Regions from separate parts of the Bacillus sp. FAU20 genome, predicted to be linked through region 2. Evidence: riboswitches for the same ligand, from Rfam matches in the RefSeq annotation. Region 2 holds a riboswitch; the other holds the start of a gene.
What was found. A riboswitch is a leader RNA that binds a small molecule or an ion and turns the genes downstream of it on or off. The one in region 2 is predicted to bind preQ1.
Positions count from the first base shown of each region.

Region 1 (12,228 bases), 240 kb from region 2:
GCAATAAAAAAACTTAAAAAGAAAATACTCATTGGAACGATGAACTTCTTTTTCGTATTTAATAGCAATTGAAATTCTTCTGACTGAACAACCTCTGTATAATTCACCTCATTTTGCAACTTACGTGCTGACGTATCATCTCGTTTCATTAACCGATCCCCCCTCTTACTTGAAATGCACTTCCCCCTTGCATACCTAAAGACTAAATTTTATAAATATTCAGAAACTTATACTTATTGTAGACAATCCGTGCATTCATGCAAAGATTTTTTGATAGACATTTTTCGGCAATTTCCCCTAAATTTTTAATATACTTTTTCAACATAAAGTGACACCTTACTTATTTTTTCCTCATTAAGACAAAAGCAGTGCTTAACGCACTACTTTTGTCTTTTTTTCCTTTTCTAAATTACGAGCTGTTTCGCTTAACTCAACCTCTTTTCCGTCTTTAAGTGTTCCAAATATAAAATCGAATACTGGATTTGAAACACCGAACCAAAACTTTTCGTTTTTATAATGGTGTAATATATGTTGTTTTTTTAACCATCTTCCAAACTTAGTGACGGGACGAATCGGTCTATGGGCAATATAATGTTTCCATTCGTAAACGAGTAGCATAATAATCATTCCGATTCCAAATGAAAGTGTAATAGTAACACTTTTTGTAATACCATATGCTATAAGCAAATATATAGTAAAACTAGGTATACTAAACCAAACAGGTAAAAACAAAAGTTTTAAATCATCTGGATATACGTGGTGATCATAATGCAATCTTCTTAACATTTTTAATAGAAATGTGTTTTTAGGTGGCTTTATATGGAATAAAAAACGATGTGTCATATATTCATTAAGTGTATAGAAAGCAATCCCAACCATACATGCTAACATACCAAACCACGTAAAAAATTGCATTTTTAAAATAATAATGAAAATAAATAGAATGCTATACATAATAACGATATCATGTTGTAAAAAGAACTCTTTCCCCACTTTCTTCATCTTGTTTCCCCCTTTTCCAAAAAAACAGCCGCAACATATCGTTACGACTATTTCTTTTCTATTCTTATTCTATTCACTTTACAAATTTGCCTGCTGTTCTATTGTCGAGAAAAAATTGTTTGGTCCAAATATATTTTGCTTCGGAATAATATGTTCCACTGCAAACACTGTTACTTCTCCTCTTTGCACTTCTCCAATAATAAGCCCCAATATTTCATGATTTACTGCAAACGTCGGTTGCTTTGTTTGTAACAATCTTGCTGCATTATGAAATACCGTTTCATATAGTGGATCTCTATCAGTAATTTCTTTTCGGATTTTTGGCGCTAACGTAATTATAATTTCTTTTCCTTCAATAGTGGTTCGATACATAAAAATCTCCCCTTCAATCTTATGTGAACAACTGTAAAGCTTTGTATGCAAAATGTATAGAGTAACATACTAAAATAATACCTGCTCCGGCTGTTATGTAGCCAAGCGCTTTTGGTTTTAATAAAGTTCTTCCAAAATGTACAGAAAAAGCAATATTTAAATTCCATAAAATAATACCAGCAATAATGCAAAGACTGTATAAAAAAGCTTCTTGTTTCGTTACCTTCGTAAGTAATGAGCTAAGTGTACTTCCGTATATACCAAACCAAAAAACAAGATTTAATGGATTGGATATCGCAATTAAAAATCCTGCCATAAACGATTGCTTAAGGCCACCTACCTCTTCTTTTTTATATTCCATATTCGAGTGGAAAATTCCTTGTTTTACACTTTGAAATCCTAAATAAAATAACAAGAAAAAACCCGTGCAATACATGAAGGCTTGTACATATGTATACATAAACACAGAAGATAAACCGAAATAAATGAGAAGCATAAATAAAACATCTGCAGTCATTCCGCCAATTCCAACAACCCAAGCGTGCCAAAACCCACGTTCGATTCCTCGTTTTAACATTTCAATATTAATTGGCCCTACTGGCGCAGCCAATGATATACCTAATACGATTTGCTGTATAATTGCTCCAAACATCGCTCTATCCTTTCTACTCTCTTTACTACTAGTTAATGATGTAATTAAAAAAATAGACTAGCTTTCATAATAAAATACCCTTTTTTATCCAAAATATACAAAAGAACCATCTAGGTGATGGCTCTTACTTTTCTATCCTATGAAGAAAAGGACATTTCCCTTTTATTAGCTCTACATCGTCTCCTATGAAATATTGTTTCCATTCGCGATGCTCTGGGTCACCATAATGACTAATGTTAGGATGTTTCGGCAATTGATCCCACTTTTCAACTCGCTCACGGACCATTTGTCTTGAATATGCTCCTTTAGGATGATCTCCCTCTAATCCATCAAAAATAGTGCGTGGCTGAAACCCAATAACGAGTGAATTCCCTAAATATCTAGTTTTTCGTTTTTTATAAGCTGGCGCATTTCCAAATGCGAATATTGGCTCACCACCAAATGAAAATTCCCATAAATAATGGTCTGGATCTTCAGGAATTTGCTTTGGCCATGCTTGATTATCGTTTTCATGTAAATACTGTAACACTTTCCAAAAGGAATCACGGTAATATTCGAGTGATTGTTCTTCACATTCCGGTTCTACAAAAAGGAAAAAGCCCCTTCTTACAATCGGCCTCTCTTTCATTAACTCTAAAAAAGATAACATTGTATGTGGCAAATGACTCCAATCATTATGAGAAAGAAATGAATAACGAAGTTCATTCTTTTTCAAAGCTGTTAAACCGAAATAACATGGAAAAGTTGGTTCTAACACGACACTTGAAAAAATCTCAAATTCTTTTGCAACCCAATCCGGTATATCGGTTCTCGTTCTCATTCCTTCATTGTCTAATAAGTAAGACTTATTCATTCTTTCACCTCATTATGTATAGCATTCAATTAAGAATATTACATACTCGGTCTGTCCTATACCTATTTAAAAATTTGACTGAAAAATTATTTAAAAATACAAAAAAATAAAATCGCTTACTTGACTAAATTCTCCCAATTCGTGTATATTTAAATTAATCATTTAGCAGAATATTCAAGAATATAGCATTTTTAGTTTATATTATTTTTTTAAATGAATTTCACTAAATGAAAATAGTAAACGCTTTTAGGAGGAATTGTAACATGCAAGGAAAAGTAAAATGGTTTAACAACGAAAAAGGTTTTGGATTTATCGAAATGGAAGGCGCTGACGATGTATTCGTACATTTCTCTGCTATTCAAGGAGACGGCTACAAAGCTTTAGAAGAAGGTCAAGAAGTATCTTTCGATATTACTGAAGGTAACCGCGGACCTCAAGCTGCTAACGTAGTAAAACTTTAATCCAACATATAACAGGAGGTTACCTTACTTGGTAACCTCCTTTGTTATTCCTTTGTATATTTCCGTTTTACAGAGCAAAAACTATGTGAAATGCGCACTATACAAAGGAGGAATTATTAATGGGATCAGAAGTAAATGATTTTGAAGAAGTGAAATTCCGTGTAGAAACAGCACAAAAAATGGTAGGATCAGCAACAATTTCAATGGATCCAGATACATTAGAGCATGCTACTACTGCTGTAGAAGCCGCTCGCTCTCAGCTTGAAATTATGAAGTCTGTTGCAACAGATTTAGATGAGCCGTTTCTGATGAATGAGGAAAAAAAATTAAGTCAATGCGAGCATCAATTAAATGAAGCGAAGCACTAAAAAACATCCAGAGAATTTTCTCTGGATGTTTTTTCATGACAGCTGTTCTCCATACTTTTTCAACATTTCTCCAACTGTACATTGCCTGATACAAAATGAATGAGCGTAATACTTACTATTCGTCTTTCGATTATGTTCTCGCAAAAAACACCCTTCACAATACGTTTCTAATAAGTCATTTACCTCTGTAATGAGTTGCTTTTTATCCACCTTTGCACCTCTCTATTCGGTTATTTCTTTATGACTATCAATAACTGTTCCTTCTAATGCTTGCGTAGCTAATTGATGTGCTTCTTTATTTTGTTTTCTAGATATCGGCTCACATACAAGTTTTAATTTCATTTGCTTCGCCTTTTGTTCAATTTGATCTAAATAATGATTTAAATGTTCATCATAACAAGGCCATTCTCCGGCTAATTGCTGCAGTACCACTTGTGAGTCTCCGCGAAGTGTAACTGCTTCATACTTAATCCCTAGTTCCTCGAGTATATTCATACCGTATAATAATGATGCATATTCCGCTTCATTATTATCATATATACCTTCTATATATGCATTGCGGCGAATGCGGTAGTTTGTATTTCCTTTTTTATAATACACACATATACCAACGCCAGCCTCTTTCGTTTGCACATCATACCCCCCATCAAAATAAACGTGTATTTCTTGAGGCTCTTCCTCCACTTGTTTACTCAGCTTTTTCATTTCCTTTAATGACCATTCGGCATCCATTTCATCGTAAAATAGTAGTTCTTTCACCCTACCCGTTTTCTCAAAATCCTCTGCAAATTGAAGTACTTCTTCTATGTTCATATAATCTGTCGTTAATTCCGTCTGCAAACCGCGCTTTGTTTTATACAACCAATGAATTTTATATTTCATACTAGATTCCCCTTATATAAGACTTCTTATATGTAGCCAGCTAATGAAAGCCTCACTTTATTTTATTATATTGTATCAATAGTCACAGCATTATATTCAATGTGATTACATACAAAAAGAGCTATCCCTATAGGAATAACTCTTTCATCTATTGCATAAATCTTTCAAATTGTACTCGCTTGTTAATCCAGTACATTACAGGCATACCAATCGCCATGACAACAAATTCACCGATTGCACATGTTAACCAAGACAACATAAATGGTAAACCCAATGCAAGATGAAGTTCAATTGCAATCATAAACATTGTAATTGTAAAGATAACTGTATTAAAAATCATACGAGCCCAAACACCTTTAATAAATCGCATAGAAATAATCGTTGCAACTAATGCAAGAATAGATTGCCCTACTCCAAATACTAAATCGTAAGCGATCATAGGTGAGAAAAAGAGATTCGTTAAAAATACACCTAATACAATTCCGTAAATTGCTTTCTTATTAAATACAACAAGATGATTAAACATCTCTGAAATACGAAACTGTACATTCGTAAAGCCAAATGGCTGAATAAGCATAGAAACAGCAATATATAATGCCGCTAAAATACCATTACCGACTAAAGTTCTAATATTCATGACAAAATCTCCTTAGTTTTTTTACGTGGGATGGTTTCGAACCACGTTATTCGTTTTTTAAGCAACAAGATTATATTTTACGTGGTAGCCCCTCTTTCGTCAATAGATTCCTATCGTGAACTACCTTTTTTCTTTTAGACAACGTATAATGAAACATATGAAAGATTTAGGAGGTTTCACTTCATGACAGCAACAATTCAAAATGAAAAAGTGATCGTTTCCATTTCTGACAAAGGTGCAGAATTACAGAGCGTTCGCTTAAAAGAAGACAACATAGAATATTTATGGCAAGGTGATTCTACTTATTGGGGGCGCCGCGCACCAATTTTATTCCCAATTGTCGGTCGATTAGTAGATAATACATACTACGTAGACGGTAAACCATATTCATTAACACAACACGGTTTCGCTCGTGATCTTACTTTCTCTGTGAAAGAACAAAGCGAAACAAAGATCACTTATATCGTTACTAGTAATGAAGAAACATTAAAAAAATACCCATACGAATTCGAATTACTCGTTTCTTATGAGCTAGATGGACAAAGTGTTCATGTAACATACGAAGTAAACAATCCTACTTCAAAAGAGATGTTCTTCTCAATCGGAGCACACCCTGGATTCAACTTGCCTTTATTGGACGGTGAATCATTTACAGATTATCACTTATCGTTTAATGGTTCGGAACACTTAGAAACCAGTGTATTAGAAGGACCTTATCTTTCAAACAAAAAGCAATTAATCGCTGAAAATACAAATGAATTGCCACTTACATATGATTTATTCAAAAATGATGCGCTTATTTTTGAACATATGAATACGAATGAAATTTCGATTCGTTCTCATAAACATAATAAATTTGTAAAAGTAGAATTTGACGGATTCCCATTTGTCGGCGTATGGACACCAGGGGATAATGCACCTTTCTTATGTATTGAACCTTGGTACGGAATTGCCGATGAAGTAACTCCAGCAAAAGATTTCAAGGAAAAAAAAGGAATTCAATCTTTACAAGCGAATGAAACATTTACATGTCGTTATAGCATTACAATCGGCTAATTACTCTATCCCCTACTTCAAAGAAACATATAAGTAGGGGATCATCTTATCATTTGGAGGTTTCTCATTTTGATTGAAGTATATATTGATGGTGCATCAAAAGGAAATCCTGGTCCTTCTGGTGCGGGAGTATTTATTAAAGGGGTTCAACCAGCTGTACAATTATCATTACCCCTCGGGACAATGTCCAATCATGAAGCAGAATACCACGCTTTACTTGCGGCATTAAAATATTGCACGGAGCATAATTATAACATTGTCTCTTTTCGTACAGATTCGCAACTTGTCGAGCGAGCTGTCGAAAAAGAATACGCAAAAAATAAAATGTTTGCACCTTTATTAGAAGAAGCACTGCAGTACATAAAAAATTTCGACCTCTTTTTTATTAAGTGGATTCCAAGTAGTCAAAATAAAGTTGCTGATGAGTTAGCTAGAAAGGCTATCTTACAAAATTAACGGAGGTATGAGTGTGAAAAAAGATTGGATTGCTCCTCTTGCTTTATTATTTGTCTCTTTTATTTGGGGAGCTACGTTTGTTGTCGTTCAAAATGCTATGTCTTTCGTTGGTCCATTTACTTTTAATGGTATTCGCTTTTTATTCGCCGGAATTATTTTATTATTCGTTCAAATGATTTTCGCAAAAAAAACTTCAAAACAAGATATAAAACAGAGTAGCTTTGCTGGATTAATCGTTGGATTCTTTTTATGTGTTGGCTATGTGTTACAAACATTCGGCTTACTTTATACAACTTCTTCAAAAGCAGGATTCTTAACAGGGCTTAGTATCGTTATGGTACCTATTTTGTCTTTTATCTTTTTAAAACAAAAAGCTACTATTTTTATCGTAATGGGCATTGCTGTAGCAACAGCAGGTTTATACTTATTAACAGCTGGTGATTCATTTCAATTAAACATTGGAGATATACTCGTTCTCGGTTGCGCGGTTGCTTTCGCTACTCATATTCTTGTTAATGGCTTCTTCTCTAAGAAAATATCACCTTTATTGTTAAGTACGTCGCAAGTGTTAGCTGTCGGTATGTTTTCTTCTATTTGCGCCTTTTTGTTTGAAGATTGGGAAAAATTACTTTCAGCAGCACTATGGACGAATTCTTCCTTTTTATTCGCCCTATTTCTAACTTCTCTATTCGCAACATCCATTGCTTTTTTCATTCAAACATCAGCGCAAAAACATACGTCTCCAACGAGAGTAGCCATTATTTTCGCAATGGAGCCCGTTTTCGCTGCCTTAACAGGCGTTCTCGTTGCAAACGAACAACTTTCTATTTCCGCTATTATCGGATGCCTCTGTATTTTCCTAGGCATGGTGTTTGTTGAATTACCTTCCAAAACAAAAAAAGAAGCGCAGGCTGCGTGAAGTTACGCTTGTAACTTCCGCATAAAAGCCTTAGCGCTTTTTTTATCTGTAATCTCTTCTTCTTTCAATCGTTCTAATAACGCAACAAAATAACTCCCATCAAACTGTAACTGATGTTTAATTGTCGCTTCTATTGCCGCGTTCACAATTCCATCAGATGCACCCGTATATCCTTGTCCGAACATAATAAACCCTTGTGCTTCCTCTGATAGTTTAAATCCTTTCGTATGTAAGAATGAAAGATAATCTTCTACTGTTTGCATGCTATTCCCACCTACTCAAAAATTCTCCATCTCCTATCATACATGTTTTTACAAGCTATGAGAATGAAATTTATATGACAACTTTGTAAATCTATCCGAAGTAGACGATAGAGGATTTCCTTACAATATAAAAGAATATGTAACTGGTAACTTATTTTATATTAAAGGGGATAGGGATATAAAATGAAACAAGCACTATTAATTATTGATGCGCAACAAGAGTTAATGGATGGAAATGAAAAAGAAAATGCAGTTTTTCGTAAAACCGAGTTACTATCCACACTAAATACAGCTGTGCAGAAAGCAATCGATGCAAATGCCCTTATTGTTTTCGTAAGAGATATCGATGTTGCTTCTGGTAGCGGTGAGGGATTTGAAGTACATAATGAAATTCAAGTACCTCAGTCTGCAATCCTTATTAATAAAGCAGCAACGAACGCATTCTATGGCACTTCTTTACTTGAACTTTTAAAAGAAGAGAAGATTGGCCATATCGTTATCGGTGGATGTAAAACAGAGCATTGTATCGACACTGCCGTTAGGACAGCAACTGTACAAGGATTTGACGTTACATTAATTAAAAATGGTCATTCCACAACTGATTCTAACGTATTATCTGCAGAGCAAATTATCTCTCACCATAATAAAATTCTACATGGACATTATAATGTGGATCATTTTTCAGTTGTTAGGGATGTCGAGGAAGACCTTTTTGTACCTATTCATGATCAATATCGTGATTAACGAAAAAGAATCCTTCATTCAGAAGGATTCTTTTTTATCCAAAAATTTGCGCTGCAATACTATATAGTTCACCATTTCTTTTTAATAACCGATTACTATTTTTCATCATAATTGGTGGTGTATTCACCTTTTTAAAACCAGCAATCTCTAATTCTTTCATGAAATCGTTCTTTCCTTCTGGTACATCCATTCTTAATTTTCCATTATGCCCTCTTACTAAAGCATGTACTATTTTCATTGCCATTTCATCATTTTTAGCAACGATTGGCCCTATTATTTTATTTTCTGGCGTTTGTATACTTAAACCGTAACCTAATACACTTTGTTCCTCATCCTTTACAACGATACACTGTTCACTTTGCATAATTCTTTTCGTTAAAAACTCTTTTCTATTTGTTCCAAACGCATATTCATCTAATTTTATTAGTTCTTCTAAATCACACTCTTGATAATTCATTATATAATCTTCATTTTCTATACAATAATCATTCACATTGTACGAGTTACATATGTATTTAGAAACATAGCTTACTGCTCTAAATCCTAATTTTTTATATAAAAATTCCCCCTCATCCGTAGCAATAAGCATAATGGCAGTTTGAGCCGATACGCTCTTCATGCATGCATTCGTTATCGTCTTTCCAATCCCGCGTCCCTTATAATTCGGATGTACAATGACCATTCCGATAGATGCTAATTTCTCTTCATATAATATTATTGCCGCACTAGCAATGAGTTCCTCCCTCTCATTCCACACACCGTATACAATACCTGAGCTAAAAATAGTCTCAATTTCTTCCCTGTTATAATCCCACCCAATATAAGAAGATAACGCTACAATGTCCTCTATTTTTTCTTTCCTAAGACGTTCTACTCTAATTTCCAATTTAATCATACTCCATCCCCTTATCTAGACATTTAAATCATTATTATCAAATCAACTTGTACATGTTTCCATTTATTTGTCACGTACATATCCTATTTTGACCAAGACTATATCGGAAATGAGGTGACAACATGCCCATTACGAATCGATTTTCTACCACCACTAACGGCGCACTCGCTATTACAGGAAATACTTTAGGATTAAGTAAAATTAGTAATCAAAACCGTGCTGGTACAATCGGAGCAATTGGTGCATTCGCAACTACAAATACTGCTTTACAAGTACCTACTTTTCCTGCTGGTACAACGTTAAACTATACACAAAATAGTTCTACCGCTCTTTTAAATATACCTGCTGGTAGTACGATTCTTTACGCAGAACTCGTTTGGGGTGGAAACTATTTATCTCGTGATCAAAACATTACGAGTGTATTAGGAAACCCGGTTTCTTTTACAACACCTGTTTCAACATACTCGATTACTCCTTCAGCTGTTACAGCTTCAAATCAAACTTTCGTTTCAAATTCTATTACATTTGGCTTTTACACTCGTTCAGCAGACGTAACAACCCTTATTCAAGCTGGAGGCTCTGGTTCTTATACTACGGGAGCTGTCCCTGGACTTGTAGATCCTATAGATGCTTCTAATGGAACAATTAATTCAGCTGGATGGACGCTTATCGTCGCTTATCAAAACGGGACATTACCAGCAAGAAACTTAACAATTTACGTAGCTGGAAACCGTGTTTCTGCTGATACTGGTAGTGCAGATGTAGCTGTTTCTGGATTCTTAACACCTTCAGGAGGACCTGTAAGCGGGAGATTATTTTTAAGTTCTATTGAAGGAGATGCAGATATAACAGGGGATCAAGCGCTATTTGGACCAAATTTCAGTTCATTAAATGCTTTATCTGGGCCAAATAATGCTGTAAATAACTTCTTCGGTTCTCAAGTGAATAATGCTGCAGGAAACTTAGATACAACTGGGACATTTGGAACGCGCAATCAAAGTGCCGCTACAAGCACAAATATCTCCGCAGGCCGGCAAGGTTGGGACATTACTTCTATTGATATTTCTCCTTATTTAACAAATTCTCAAGTGTCCGCCGCAATCCGTTTAACGACTAACGGAGACGCTTATATGTTGAATACAGTCGGTTTACAAATCAACATAAATTCACCTAATATTCAAGCAACGAAAAGCGTAAATAAAAGTGTTGCGGCAATTGGAGACGTTCTCACTTATACAGTTACTATCCCTAACACCGGACTTCTTCCTGCCAATAACGTTATTTTTACAGACATCCTCCCTAACGGTACTTCCTTTATACCTGGCACTGTAACAATAGATAATGTCCCACAAACGAACGCAAATCCGGCCGCTGGTATATCTCTCGGAACCATTAATAATGGTGCTTCTCGTACAGTAACTTTCCAAGCTACTGTCGTTTCTCTTCCAAGTCAAAATCCTATCTCTAACACTGCTAATATTACATTTCAATATACACCAATCGCCGGAGGAACAACCTTTAACGGTCTTGCAACAAGCAACTCTGCTGGAACACAAGTTAACCTCGCAGATATTAATGGCACAAAATCAGTCAACAAACTTTTTACAGATATTGGTGAAACGTTAACTTACAGTATTGCCTTAGCTAATATAGGAAATATCGCGGCAACGAACGTTATATATACGGATCCGATTCCTAGCGGGACTACTTTCATTCCAGGGAGTGTAACTGTTAACGGGGTTACTCAAGCTGGCGCAAATCCCGCTACTGGTATATCAATTGGATCTATTGCTGCTAATTCTACGACTACGGTTTCATTTCAAGTATTCGTTCCTTCTATCCCGCAAACAAATCCAATATTAAATAGTGGTACAACAACTTATCAATACATTCCTGTGCCAAATCAACCGGCAGTAAGCGGGACTGATACGACGAATATTGTCTCCACTCAAGTGAATAATGCTACTGTAACAATGACGAAAGCAGTAGACAAAAATTTTGCAGATATTGGTGATACACTAACGTACACTGTTTCCTTTACAGGTACAGGTAATACGAATGCGAATAACGTTATTTTTACAGATGTCATTCCTACTGGAACAACTTTTGTTCTCAACAGTGTAACAATAGATGGTACGACACAAGTTGGAGCAAATCCCGCTACTGGTGTGAATATAGGATCTATTCCAACTGGCACAACAAAAAATGTTTCATTTCAAGTAGTAGTAAATACAATTCCAGCGTCGAATGTCATATCTAATGGTTCAAGCGCTTCTTATCAATATACCGTCAATCCTAGCCAATCACCCGTTACAAAAAACATTTCTTCTAATCTTGTTTCTACTCAAATTAACAATGCGAATTTAACAGTAACAAAATCAACAAATAAACAATTTGCTACAATTGGCGAAACAATCAGTTATACAATTCTTATTACAAACAGTGGAAATACAGCTGCAACTAACGTGCAACTAACAGATCCACTACCAAATGGAACGATATTAACTCCTGGTACTGTAACACTAAACGGTGTTTTACAAAATGTAGATTCTCTCATTGCTTTACCTATAGGAACAATTCCTGGCGGAGCTACTTTTACTCTTTCTTTCCAAGTAACAGTCATCAATATTACTCCCCAAAATCCTATCATTAATAATGCATTCGCTTC
Region 1 covers NZ_JBVYHY010000021.1:539,732-551,959, forward strand. The annotation lists gene AC0OM3_RS16545 (DUF485 domain-containing protein) at 1-149, opposite strand, end outside; gene AC0OM3_RS16550 (sterol desaturase family protein) at 373-1,002, opposite strand; gene AC0OM3_RS16555 (hypothetical protein) at 1,081-1,374, opposite strand; gene AC0OM3_RS16560 (LysE family transporter) at 1,394-2,026, opposite strand; gene AC0OM3_RS16565 (YqcI/YcgG family protein) at 2,151-2,879, opposite strand; gene cspB (cold shock-like protein CspB) at 3,143-3,340, shown strand; gene AC0OM3_RS16575 (DUF2564 family protein) at 3,460-3,708, shown strand; gene AC0OM3_RS16580 (zinc-finger domain-containing protein) at 3,742-3,918, opposite strand; gene AC0OM3_RS16585 (ribonuclease H family protein) at 3,931-4,590, opposite strand; gene AC0OM3_RS16590 (QueT transporter family protein) at 4,739-5,227, opposite strand; PreQ1 riboswitch class I at 5,234-5,278, opposite strand; gene AC0OM3_RS16595 (aldose 1-epimerase family protein) at 5,411-6,283, shown strand; gene AC0OM3_RS16600 (reverse transcriptase-like protein) at 6,353-6,739, shown strand; gene AC0OM3_RS16605 (DMT family transporter) at 6,753-7,658, shown strand; gene AC0OM3_RS16610 (DUF6123 family protein) at 7,661-7,921, opposite strand; gene AC0OM3_RS16615 (cysteine hydrolase family protein) at 8,105-8,665, shown strand; gene AC0OM3_RS16620 (GNAT family N-acetyltransferase) at 8,700-9,560, opposite strand; partial or broken gene AC0OM3_RS16625 (DUF7507 domain-containing protein) at 9,683-12,228, shown strand, end outside.
Region 1: another riboswitch for preQ1. It lies ahead of AC0OM3_RS16590 (QueT transporter family protein); the one in region 2 lies ahead of queC (7-cyano-7-deazaguanine synthase QueC).

Region 2 (12,228 bases):
GTAAAATCCATGTCTCAAAATTTGGTGAAAGCAAAGAAGTTAGGTGGGCGGGTGTTGCCCGTAAAAGCCCGATTGGTGAGGGCTAATTAAAGTTTCACTTTATGTGAGTAATGAACTTTATTTTGAAACAGGAGGCGGGGATAATGCTAGATCAGATAAGAAAATAAAGTCTGCATGCTCACGAATTTTAGGGATAGAAGTTTCAATAACGCGTGATGTAATTTCACCTGGAGGACCCACATGCCCGATAGCTACCATAATAGGTTTTTCTTGAATTTTTTTGATGAGTAATTGGGCTTGTTTTGAAATATGCCTTGCTGTATACACATCATCAAAAAATAGTTGGTTTTCAATAATAGGAACTCCTAATTCTTTTCCGATTTTTGGGACGACACTATTAGGGTTAGTTTTACTATCTAAGTAAAATAAACCGTGTTTTTTACAAGCAGCAAGTATAAGGCGAACAATTCTTTCATCCGCTGTTACTTTTGAGCCCATATGATTGTTCATTCCAATTGCATGCGGTACTTCTTGAATCGCTTGTTCAAGTCGGTTGTTTATTTCTTCATCACTTAAATCAGTTGTAATTGCTTTCGGCCCAAGCCATTCTTTTTTGCCTTTTATAGGTTCCATTGGCATATGTATAATAACTTCATGGCCTTTCTTATGGGCAGCTATTGCATCTTCTTTTGTGGAAGGAAGAAAAGGCATAACAGCAACAGTGAGTGGAATGGGAAGTGATAACATTTGATTAGTCCCCTTCATATTATTACCGAAATCATCAATGACAATAGCAACTTTATTCGTATGAGCATTTGCTTGAATAGGAAATAAGAAGGACGGTAAAAACAAAACAATGATGAATAATGCAATCGTATATTTTCGCATATAAATATTTCCTTTCTATTGTTATCCCGCTATTTGTGGTAGTAAGACTCCCACCTCAACATTGGGCTGGATAGGTGGGAGATTCACTGCCTACCCGATTGGTGAATGCTAATAATCAGTGGGGGCTGAACAAAAAACACTGATTAAAGTTTCACTTTATCAATCATCATTATGTTTTGCTTTTTTATATAAATTAAACAAAAAATGTCGAAGAAAAGTAGGTGGAAAATTAAGAATCCCCGGTTTACGTAGAATTTATAAAAAAACAAGATGAAAAAAATGTCTATTATTGCGAATGTATTTACAAAGATAGAATAATTTGTAATAATTCTCAAAGTGAGGGTAAAGATTTGTAAATTACAGGGAGAAAATGTTAAAATTTCTGATTCTTCAAATTTGCATATGATTAAGTAGTTAAAAAAGTCAATGGAGAAGTGAAGTTAAGAGCATGGAAGTATAATAAGGGGGATATGGATGTTTACTGTAAAAAGGAAGTACACATTAGAAAAGCTTTCACGTGATATTCATATGAAACGTGAAGAAATGATTCAACTAGGATTAACAAGTGGGTTAAATAGTAGGGAGACAATTCAAGTTAGTCAAGAATTGGACAAGCTTATTTTACAATATCAATGTTATAAAGACAAACAAACACCGAAATGGTTTTCAATTATAAAAATACCTATTTTCCAAATCGGGTATGAAGGAAAATCAAATAATTTTTGGCGAATGCTTGTGGCTGGTTTTATGAAATAAGTATAATTACCCTTATAGGATAAGGATAATTATACTATGTGTAACGGAATTTCGATATGAACTGTCGTTCCTTCGTTTTCTGTACTGTCAATAAAAATATGCCCATTATACATCTCTACAATTCGTTTACATATGACAAGTCCAAGACCTGTTCCAGTATCTTTATTAGTAAAGAACGGATGAAAGAGGTGTTTTTGAATATGTTGCGGAATCCCTTTTCCAGTATCTGTAATCTGCAATTGTGCGTGTGTTTCATTGTTTTTTACTACAATGGTTAGTGTATCACTAGAAGTCATGGCCTCAATTGCATTTTTTGTAATGTTTAAAACCACTTGTTTCATATGGTCTTTCGAACAACGGATATGAACAGGATGGTCTGGCAAATGTAAATGGAATACAATGTTATGTAAATTCGCCTCAGATTGAATAATTAATGCTATCTCATTTAGAATTGTTCTTACATCATATGTTTGTTCGATGATGGCGGTTGGCTTTCCGAGAATAAGAAATTCACTTACAATTTCATTGATTCGCTCTATTTCTTGTTCAATTACGGAAAAGTAGAACTGATCTTGCTCATCTTTATATTTCTCTTTTAATAGAGCGACGAGTCCTTTAATTCCAGTAAGAGGATTACGGATTTCGTGTGCTGTACTCGCTGCAAAAGTTCCAACTAATTCAATTTTCTGTAGTTCATTTTGTTGTCTTTCAAGTTTTGTTTGACGTTTTAACAACATGTATTGAACAAGTAAAAATAAAATAGACATTAAAAATAAAGTAGCGATACACTCTATTGTAACCCACTGGTATAAGGTTTTTTGATGAATAGGTAATGGAGAAACAGAGACCTTCCAATTTAATCTTTGGAGTGGGGTAGTAAGCATATTAGAATGCGTATCACTTGTGTCGTTATTATCATCGGTTAGAAAAACTACATCATGTTTATCAGTTACCTCAAAATGGTATTGTGGTTTAATGGCATTTAAAGAAGATGAAATGTAATCAAAGCGTAAACTAGCTAATAATAATCCTGAGAGCTCCTTCTGTTTATTAAATATGGGAGCAGCAATCATAATAGCTTTATGTCCAAGAACGCGATCAGTAATGACTGATGATACAGTGGTTTTTTTAGTTTGGAGCACGTCTTGAATATATTTACGGTCTGAAACATCTATAGGCTTTGATTCATCTTCAGATGCGATTGTAATGACTCCTTCTGGTGTAGCGTAATATAGACCAGAAAAGCGTGCATCGTTTCCATCTGTATCATGTACAATTTGTTTAATGCCATTTATATTACCAGTCTCGGTGCCTACAACTTTTGCAAGCATGTCTAAAGCAGAAATTGCTTCACCAAGATGATGATCCAAATAATCTCTATATAAAAAGAGAACTGTATGAGCGGATAATTTGTTTTCCTGTTTCATTTTATATGTATGATACGAATAAAATGTAGCACCAATCCCTATTGTCGGTAGGATAACAAGCAATATATATATAATTATGCTTTGGAATTTGACTTTCAAATGTGGTACTCCTTCTTTTTTTATTATCATTATATATAAACTATGTTAAAATTGTCATGTTTTTATTCAAGAATGATTCTTAATATATTAGGGGAGAGGAAATGAATGAGTGAATGTTCATTCGGAATTCACATGAAGTATGAAGTGGCATTTTCTTTTTATTGCTGAGAATTTAAGTGAAGGGTTGAAAGTTGTATGACATCAAATAATGAACGAGAAGATATTTCTCAATCTTTAAAAGTATTTATTGCATTATCTCGTGTACATCGTTCTGTTATGGATACTACAAATAAATCTATACAAAGTAACGGGTTAAATCCAACTGAATTTGCTGTATTAGAACTGCTATATCATAAAGGCGGTCAACCACTTCAGCAAATTGGTGAGCGCATTTTAATAGCTAGTGGCAGCATTACATATGTTGTAGATAAGCTGGAGAAAAAGGGATTAGTAAAGAGAATCCCATGTCCGAATGACAGACGTGTTATTTACGCGCAATTAACTGAGTCTGGCGAGACCTTTATTGCTTCTATTTTTCCGGGGCATGAGAAAGTTATACATCAGTCTTTTGAAATGTTAACGAAAGATGAAAAAGATGAATTACTTGATTTATTAAAAAAAATTGGGAAGTATGAAAAATAATATGTTCCAAAGGAGCTTTGGATAAGTAAATCCAAGGCTTTTTTATTTGCAATGAACTCAGGGCAGTCACTGCCGAATTTTGTTGAAAATTAAGAGGGAATTCGAGAATACGTATTGAATTATAATAAAGGTATGTAATGGAGAGGAGGCTCGTTCATGTCATTTAAAGACTATGAATATAAACGCCCAAATATTGAAGAGTTAAAAGAGAAATTTACTGTTGCTTTAGAGAAGTTTGATAACGCAAAAACTGTAGAAGAACAAAAACAAGTCATTCATTCAATTAATGAAATTCGCAACGATTTCGGTACAATGGGAAACCTTTGTTACATTCGCCATTCTGTTGATACGACGGATACTTTTTATAAGGAGGAGCAGGATTTCTTTGATGAATTCTCTCCAGTTGTACAAGGATATGGTACAAAATATTATAAGGCACTCATTAATTCTCCATTTCGTGAAGAATTAGAGGCGTATTATGGAAAACAATTATTTGCTCTAGCAGAATGTGATTTAAAAACATATTCAGATGAAGTCGTGAAAGATTTACAATTAGAAAATAAATTATCATCGCAATATACACAGTTATTAGCATCTGCAAAAATTGACTTTGCTGGAGAAGAAAGAACGTTATCGCAACTGATTCCGTTTATGCAAGGAAAAGAAAGAAGCGAACGTAAAGCAGCAAGTGAAGCATACTACGGATTTTTAGCTGGAAATGAGGAAGAACTAGATCGTATTTATGATGAACTTGTTAAAGTGAGAACGAAAATCGCAAAATCTTTAGGTTTCAAAAACTTTGTTGAACTTGGATATGCAAGAATGTACCGTACAGATTATAATGCGGAGATGGTGGCTAATTACCGTCAGCAAGTGCTGGATTATATCGTTCCCGTTACAACGGAATTAAGAAAGCGACAACAAGCACGTATCGGTGTAGAGAAGTTAGCTTATTACGACGAAAACTATGAGTTTGCTACAGGTAACCCAACTCCAAAAGGAGATGCGGATTGGATTGTTGATCATGGAAAGACAATGTATAAAGAGTTATCGGCTGAAACAGATGAATTTTTCAATTTCATGCTAGATAATGATTTATTAGATTTAGTTGCGAAAAAAGGAAAAGCTGGTGGCGGATATTGTACATATATTGAGAATTATAAAGCGCCATTTATTTTCTCAAACTTCAATGGAACATCTGGTGACATTGATGTATTAACACATGAAGCGGGTCATGCTTTTCAAGTATATGAAAGTCGTAAATTTGAAATTCCAGAATATAATTGGCCAACATATGAGGCATGTGAAATTCACTCTATGAGTATGGAATTCTTTACATGGCCATGGATGAAGCTATTCTTTGAAGAAGATGCAGATAAATATTACTTCTCTCACTTAAGTTCAGCACTTCTGTTTTTACCTTATGGTGTATCTGTTGATGAATATCAACATTATGTATATGAAAATCCTGAAGCATCACCTGAAGAGCGTAAGACAGCATGGCGTAACATAGAGAAGAAATATTTACCACATCGTGATTATGAGGATAATGATTATTTAGAGCGCGGTGGTTTTTGGCAACGTCAAGGGCATATTTATAGCTCACCGTTCTATTATATTGATTACACGCTTGCTCAAATTTGTGCGCTACAATTTTGGAAACGTGCAAGAGATAATAGACAAGAGGCGTGGGAAGATTATGTGAATCTGTGCCAACAAGGTGGAAGTAAATCGTTCTTAGAATTAGTAGAAGTTGCAAATTTAACATCACCATTTGCCGAAGGCTGTGTGAAAAGTGTTATTACAGAAATTGAAGCATGGTTACATGCGATTGACGACACAAAATTGTAAAAAACATGCACTTTTTTTCACATGTTTAACATCGACATAATGGGAAAATGATGAGATAATAAAAGAAAATTCAGAATACTAAAGAGGTGTTTCTAATAAGGAGCACCTCTTTTGACCAACAAAAGGGGGGAACAAGTATGCTTCAATCTAATATGGATGTAAGTTTAGAAAGTTTAGTAAACTCATTACAGTCTACTCGAAGCACGCTATTATCAGAAATTGAAATGTTAAATGACACCGAAGTGAATGTAAAGCCACGCCGTGATAAATGGAGTATTATTCAAATTTTACACCACTTGCATTTAGTTGAACAATCTGTCACGTCTGCCCTTGTATATGCTTTACAAAAAAATGAAAGAAACATGACTCCATTTAAAGACCTCCAACTTACGCTTGATCGCACACATAAACGAGAAGCTCCTCAGCAAATGCAACCAACAGAAACTTTAATGAAAAAACAGCAAGGAATTCAATTGCTAGAACATTCACGACAAGAACTATTACACGCACTTCATAGTGTTATAGATGAAAAAGATCTATTTGAAAATGGATTAAAGCATCCTGTTTTTAATGATCTGAATTTGTATCAATGGGTTCAATTTCTTGATTTGCATGAACAAAGACATCTTACGCAGTTAAAAGAGGCGAAACATGCAATTTTGCAGCGCTAAAGTGGAAGAAGTGGGAAACCACTTCTTTTTTGATACGTGCATAGTTTTCTTTCTTATTTTGGAATACTACATGGAGAAAGAAAAGAAGGAGTTGAAAAAACATGTCTAAGAAGAAGCGAGAAGAAGAGCGCGCCTGGAAAGCACGTAAAGAAAATCAACAACCACACGGAAAAGTGAAAGCTTTTGCTGAATTAGTTGAAGGAACAGAAAAAACGTGATGAGTATTTCATCACGTTTTTTGTATGAGTGGAAACGTTAATAAAAAGGTTGTACCGATTCCTTTTTCACTTATAATATCAATTTTTCCATTCATAGCTTGAACAACACTGAATACGACCATCATTCCAAGTCCAGTGCCTTTTTCTTTCGTTGAATAAAAAGGAGAGCCAAGACGTTTTACTTGTTCCGAATCCATACCGACTCCTGTATCTTTTATATATAACTGAATATGCTTATGATCAGGAACTAATGTGAAATAAAGATCACCGCCTTTTGGCATAGCCTCAATGCAATTTTTTAAAATATTTAATAAACATTGATTTAGTTTTTGCTTTTCTCCAGCGATAAAAAAAGAAGTGCTTTGCTTTATATAATGAGTACGTACATTTGTTAAATTAGCAAGCGGTGTAATTAACGACAATGCATGTAGTAATTCTTCTTCTAACTGTAATGTTTGCTCTTTTTCAATGCTAGGTTTGGCAAAGGTTAAATAATCTGTAAGAACATGATTTGCTTGTTCGATGCCGTTAATGGCAATGTCAATATATAATTTTCGTTCCTGCTCAGTGCATGTATCTGATTGTAACAGTTGTAAAAACCCTTTCGTTGAAGTTAATGGATTGCGAATTTCATGAGAGATAGATGCTGCCATTTCACCAATTAAATGAAACTTTTCAGCATTTATAAGTTCGTTTTGGAGACGAACTTGAGTTTGTAATATGTGTAGTAAATATAAAATTAGGATTGTACCAAGCATTGAACATAACTCATACACAATAATATGCGGTATATAATCAGTCTTATTTGTAACCTTGGAAAGGAAGAAGGGTATCCAACTAAATCCGTATGTGAGACTGTAGATAATAGCAAGTGTTATTTTTATACGATTAGAAGTTCGATTGAAAAATTTATATGTTAATAGTAGAACAATAAATAGAAGAACAGAACCGATAAGAGATGGGAAAACACCTACCCCACCTAATAATAAGCGATATATGTTTAATACAACTAAGATAGAACCACCAGCAATAGGCCCTCCCGTTAATGTACCGACAATTAATACAATATGGCGCATATCAAATTGAAAACCATTATTTATTTTTGCTGCAAATGTAATACAGAGTACGGTAGCGAGGCAACAGAGTACAATAAATATAGCTGAATTTAATTTAGGAGAGCGTTTCCCTTTTTGATTCCAAAATAAATGATATACGAGCATTGTAATCAGGATGAATAATATATTTAAAAAGAGATAAATAATAAAGGATTTCAGTGGGATGCCCCCTCTCTTCTTATATTAAATTAATCATACTATAAAATGAAAGAAATGAAATGAAAAATAACCGAAAAATCAGAAATTTTTACGCTAGTATACAATATGTTACAATAAGCTGTGTCAATGAAAGAAGAAATTCCGTGCACCGCGCGGGAGAGGTTCGCGAACTCCCTCTATAAAAAACTATGGAAACAACAATATCCTTAGGTATTGTTTTGTTTTTTTATTGTGACAGTTCAAGAACGTTCTTTCTTCTTATTTATAGTAGAGAAGGAGAATGAGTGTAATGAAAAAAGAAAAAGCAGTTGTTGTTTTTAGTGGAGGACAAGATAGTACAACATGTTTATTTTGGGCAATAGAGCAGTTTGCAGAGGTAGAAGCTGTAACGTTTAATTACAATCAACGTCATAAGCTAGAAATTGATTGTGCAGCGGAAATTGCGAAAGAGCTAGGAATAAAGCATACGGTACTAGATATGAGTCTATTAAATCAACTTGCTCCAAATGCGTTAACGAGAACGGATATGGAGATTACACATGAAGAAGGTGAATTGCCATCGACATTTGTAGATGGACGAAATTTACTCTTCTTATCATTTGCTGCTGTATTAGCAAAACAAGTGGGAGCACGTCATATTGTAACGGGTGTATGTGAAACTGATTTCAGCGGTTATCCAGACTGCCGTGACGTGTTTGTGAAATCGTTAAATGTTACATTAAATTTATCTATGGATTATCCGTTTGTCATTCACACGCCACTTATGTGGATTGATAAAGCTGAAACATGGAAATTATCAGATGAACTTGGAGCATTTGAGTTTGTTCGAGAAAAAACATTAACATGTTATAACGGAATCATTGGTGATGGTTGCGGTGAATGTCCAGCATGTCAACTTCGTAAAGCAGGATTAGATACGTATCTGCAAGAACGCGAAGGAGCGAACAACTAATGGATAACTTTTTTGGATTTCGCATCGTAGAGAATTTGCAAAAAATGGACAAGGATATTCAGCGTAAACAACTCAAATATCATAATAAAAGAGTAATGGTCAGTAAGGAATTTACATTTGATGCAGCACACCATTTACACTGTTATGAAGGGAAATGTAAAAACTTACATGGTCACACATATAAAGTTGTATTTGGAATTAGTGGATATGTAAATGAAATAGGTCTTGCAATTGACTTTGGAGATATAAAAGAAATTTGGAAAAATGAAATAGAAATTCATTTAGATCATCGTTATTTAAACGAAACGTTACCAGCAATGAATACGACTGCTGAAAATATGGTCGTTTGGATTTATGAAAAGATGGCAGAAGCACTAACAAAAGAGAATCGTGTGAACGAATATAAGGGAGCTCGCGTTGAATTCGTTCGTCTATTTGAGACACCGACTAGTTATGCGGAAGTAAGACGGGAGTGGATGCTCGATGAGTAAAATCCCTGTCTTAGAAATATTCGGTCCGACTATTCAAGGTGAAGGAATGGTTGTAGGGCAAAAGACAATGTTTATCCGTACAGCTGGTTGTGATTATAGCTGCGCTTGGTGTGATTCTGCTTTTACGTGGGATGGATCAGCTAAAGATCAAATTAGACAGATGACAGCAGAAGATATTTGGAGTGAGCTTGTTGCAATTGGAGGAGAAAATTTTTCTCATGTTACGATTTCAGGTGGAAATCCGGCATTACTGAAAAATATTGAGTTTCTTCTTTCTATATTAAAAGAAAATGGAATGCGAACGGCAATTGAAACACAAGGGAGTAAGTGGCAAGATTGGTTACTTGAAATTGATGAGGTAACAATTTCGCCAAAACCACCAAGTTCGACGATGAAAACAGATTTTCAGAAGTTAGATGCTATGATTCAGAAACTAGCAGGAAAAGATATTAGTTTAAAAGTAGTAGTATTCGATGATTATGATTTTGAATATGCAGTTAAGATGCACGAACGTTATCCAAAGGTACCATTTTTCTTGCAAGTAGGAAACGATGATACAAAAACAGTGGATGATGCGATGCTTATTAAAAAATTATTAGATAAGTATGAGTGGCTGATTGATAAAGCTGTAAATTGTAAAGAGATGAATGATGCAAAAGTATTGCCTCAGCTTCATGCGTTAGTATGGGGAAATAAACGCGGTGTATAATGAGAAGGGATGTTTAAAAATGGCAGGAAGATTAGATGAAGATTTAAAAGATGTAACATTATTAGGAAATCAAAATACAAAATATTTATTTGAATATAGCCCAGAAATATTAGAGGTATTTGATAATAATCATCCAAATCGTGATTATTTTGTAAAATTCAATTGTCCTGAATTTACAAGTTTATGCCCGAAAACAGGACAACCAGATTTTGCAACAATTTATATTAGCTATATTCCAGAGCAAAAAATGGTAGAGAGTAAATCTTTAAAGTTGTATTTATTTAGTTTCCGCAATCATGGTGATTTCCACGAAGATTGCATGAACGTTATTATGAACGACTTAATTAAATTAATGGATCCACGTTACATTGAGGTATGGGGGAAATTTACACCACGTGGTGGCATTTCAATTGATCCATACTGCAACTACGGTCGCCCAGGGACGAAGTATGAACAAATGGCTGACTACCGCATGATGAACCACGATCTATATCCGGAAACAATTGATAATCGTTAATAGAAAGAAAGGGCCTGTATACTATACAGGCCCTTTCTTTCTATTATATTATGCATTTTGATTAATGACAGTATAGTTTTTATGACTTACAACTGTAAGAGGTTCCATATCTAGTTCTCTAAAATTCTTCATAATTGTTATATCAACAATAACAGAGTTTTGATTTACTTTTTGAACACGGCCTTGCATTCCACCTTTAAATTCGATTATATCTCCAGTTTCTGCGATCTGCATAAGCAACTCTCCTTGTTACAGTTTTCCCAAAAAAAGAATAAATTTGGGTTTTTTTATTTCCTCCTATTTTGAACCATATTTCCTACTTTGTAAATGTTTCCAAAGTAAAAAATCGAAAAATATTCACTTTTTGTAAGAAAATATGTAAAAAATCCATGCTATTTGAAAAAAATAGCGAAAATGCGGGAATCTTTATATCGAGGTATAATGAAAAAGTAGAATAACCTACTGAAGTGGGAGAAATTAGAGGCGGTAAAATGATGTTTGAATTTGTGGGGAGTGTTATAGCTTTAATTTTATTTTTATTTTCTTATATGCATTTAAAAAAGATTCGTCAATATGATACGAGTACATATTTTGATGGGATGGATGGTATCCATGCTTCGATAACACATGATAGTGGTGGGGAGATGTAAAGGTATATAACTTTATTTTCTTGCGTGGTATGATGTTTAGAACTAGTGCATAATAAAGTTCGTAAGTGATGAATGGAGAGTGAAGAGAATGAAGATTTCTTTTATTCGTCATGGTTGTTTAGGTCGTATAAGAGAACCGATGACAATTACTTCATTTCACGAATGGATGAAACAGTATGATTCCGAGTCAATGATACAAAAAGCTAAAATGCCGATAGAAACAATAGAGGCAATTGAAGCAGCGAAATTTGTCTTAACAAGTGATCAAAGGCGTGCTGTACAATCAGCAGCTGAATTAACGGATTCTTTATCTTTTATGCAAAATTCTCTTTTTAGAGAAGCTGAAGTCCCTTCATGCTTTTTTGCTCCGAAGTGGTTGAAATGCAAAATTAAGGTATGGATGTTCATTGGACGAACATTATGGATACTTGGCTACCATAAAGGTGTTGAGTCCTATAAGGAAGTAAGAGAGAGGGCAAGGCAAGCGGCTTACCTGTTACATCGTTATGCTCTCGTACATGGAAGTATTGCTCTTGTAGGTCATAATTATTTTAATTCGATGATTGGAGCGGAGCTGAGGGCAATGGGATGGTCTGGTTCTCCTATTTTGCATAGAAAGCCATGGGGATGTACAACATATACGTTTCACGAGGCGATGGATGGAAATATATTAAATACGAATTTAACATAAAAGCACACGATTTATATAAATCGTGTGCTTTCTTTTTAAGATATAGAAATTTTGACGTTTAATGGTTTTACGAGATGAGCATAAGGTTCGCCTACTAGCATAACAATTTCATCTTTTTTATAACCTAACTTTTCGTATAATGAATAGGCGCGTGTGTTTTCTAAATTAACAAGTAAAGCGATTTTTTCATGCCCTTTTTCAGTTGCATAGATTTCGGCAGCTTCAATTAATTTAGAACCGATACCTTTTCCGCCGTGTGCACTTGAAACTGATAATGTATCAATGTAATACTCATCAAGCTCAGCTTCTTTTTCTAACGTAATTGATTCATCTTTATGTAATTCTCTTAAGTGATGTACAATTGGTGCGTCAAGCTGTGTTGCTTCACTACC
Region 2 covers NZ_JBVYHY010000021.1:783,147-795,374, reverse strand. The annotation lists gene AC0OM3_RS17915 (divergent polysaccharide deacetylase family protein) at 118-888, opposite strand; gene AC0OM3_RS17910 (aspartyl-phosphate phosphatase Spo0E family protein) at 1,363-1,644, shown strand; gene AC0OM3_RS17905 (DUF3149 domain-containing protein) at 1,674-3,170, opposite strand; gene AC0OM3_RS17900 (MarR family winged helix-turn-helix transcriptional regulator) at 3,366-3,812, shown strand; gene AC0OM3_RS17895 (M3 family oligoendopeptidase) at 3,969-5,663, shown strand; gene AC0OM3_RS17890 (DinB family protein) at 5,801-6,334, shown strand; gene AC0OM3_RS17885 (DUF6254 family protein) at 6,436-6,552, shown strand; gene kinB (sporulation sensor histidine kinase KinB) at 6,564-7,772, opposite strand; PreQ1 riboswitch class I at 7,979-8,022, shown strand; gene queC (7-cyano-7-deazaguanine synthase QueC) at 8,116-8,778, shown strand; gene queD (6-carboxytetrahydropterin synthase QueD) at 8,778-9,269, shown strand; gene queE (7-carboxy-7-deazaguanine synthase QueE) at 9,262-9,978, shown strand; gene queF (preQ(1) synthase) at 9,998-10,495, shown strand; gene AC0OM3_RS17855 (YkvS family protein) at 10,544-10,729, opposite strand; gene AC0OM3_RS17850 (hypothetical protein) at 10,963-11,145, shown strand; gene AC0OM3_RS17845 (histidine phosphatase family protein) at 11,234-11,836, shown strand; gene AC0OM3_RS17840 (GNAT family N-acetyltransferase) at 11,872-12,228, opposite strand, start outside.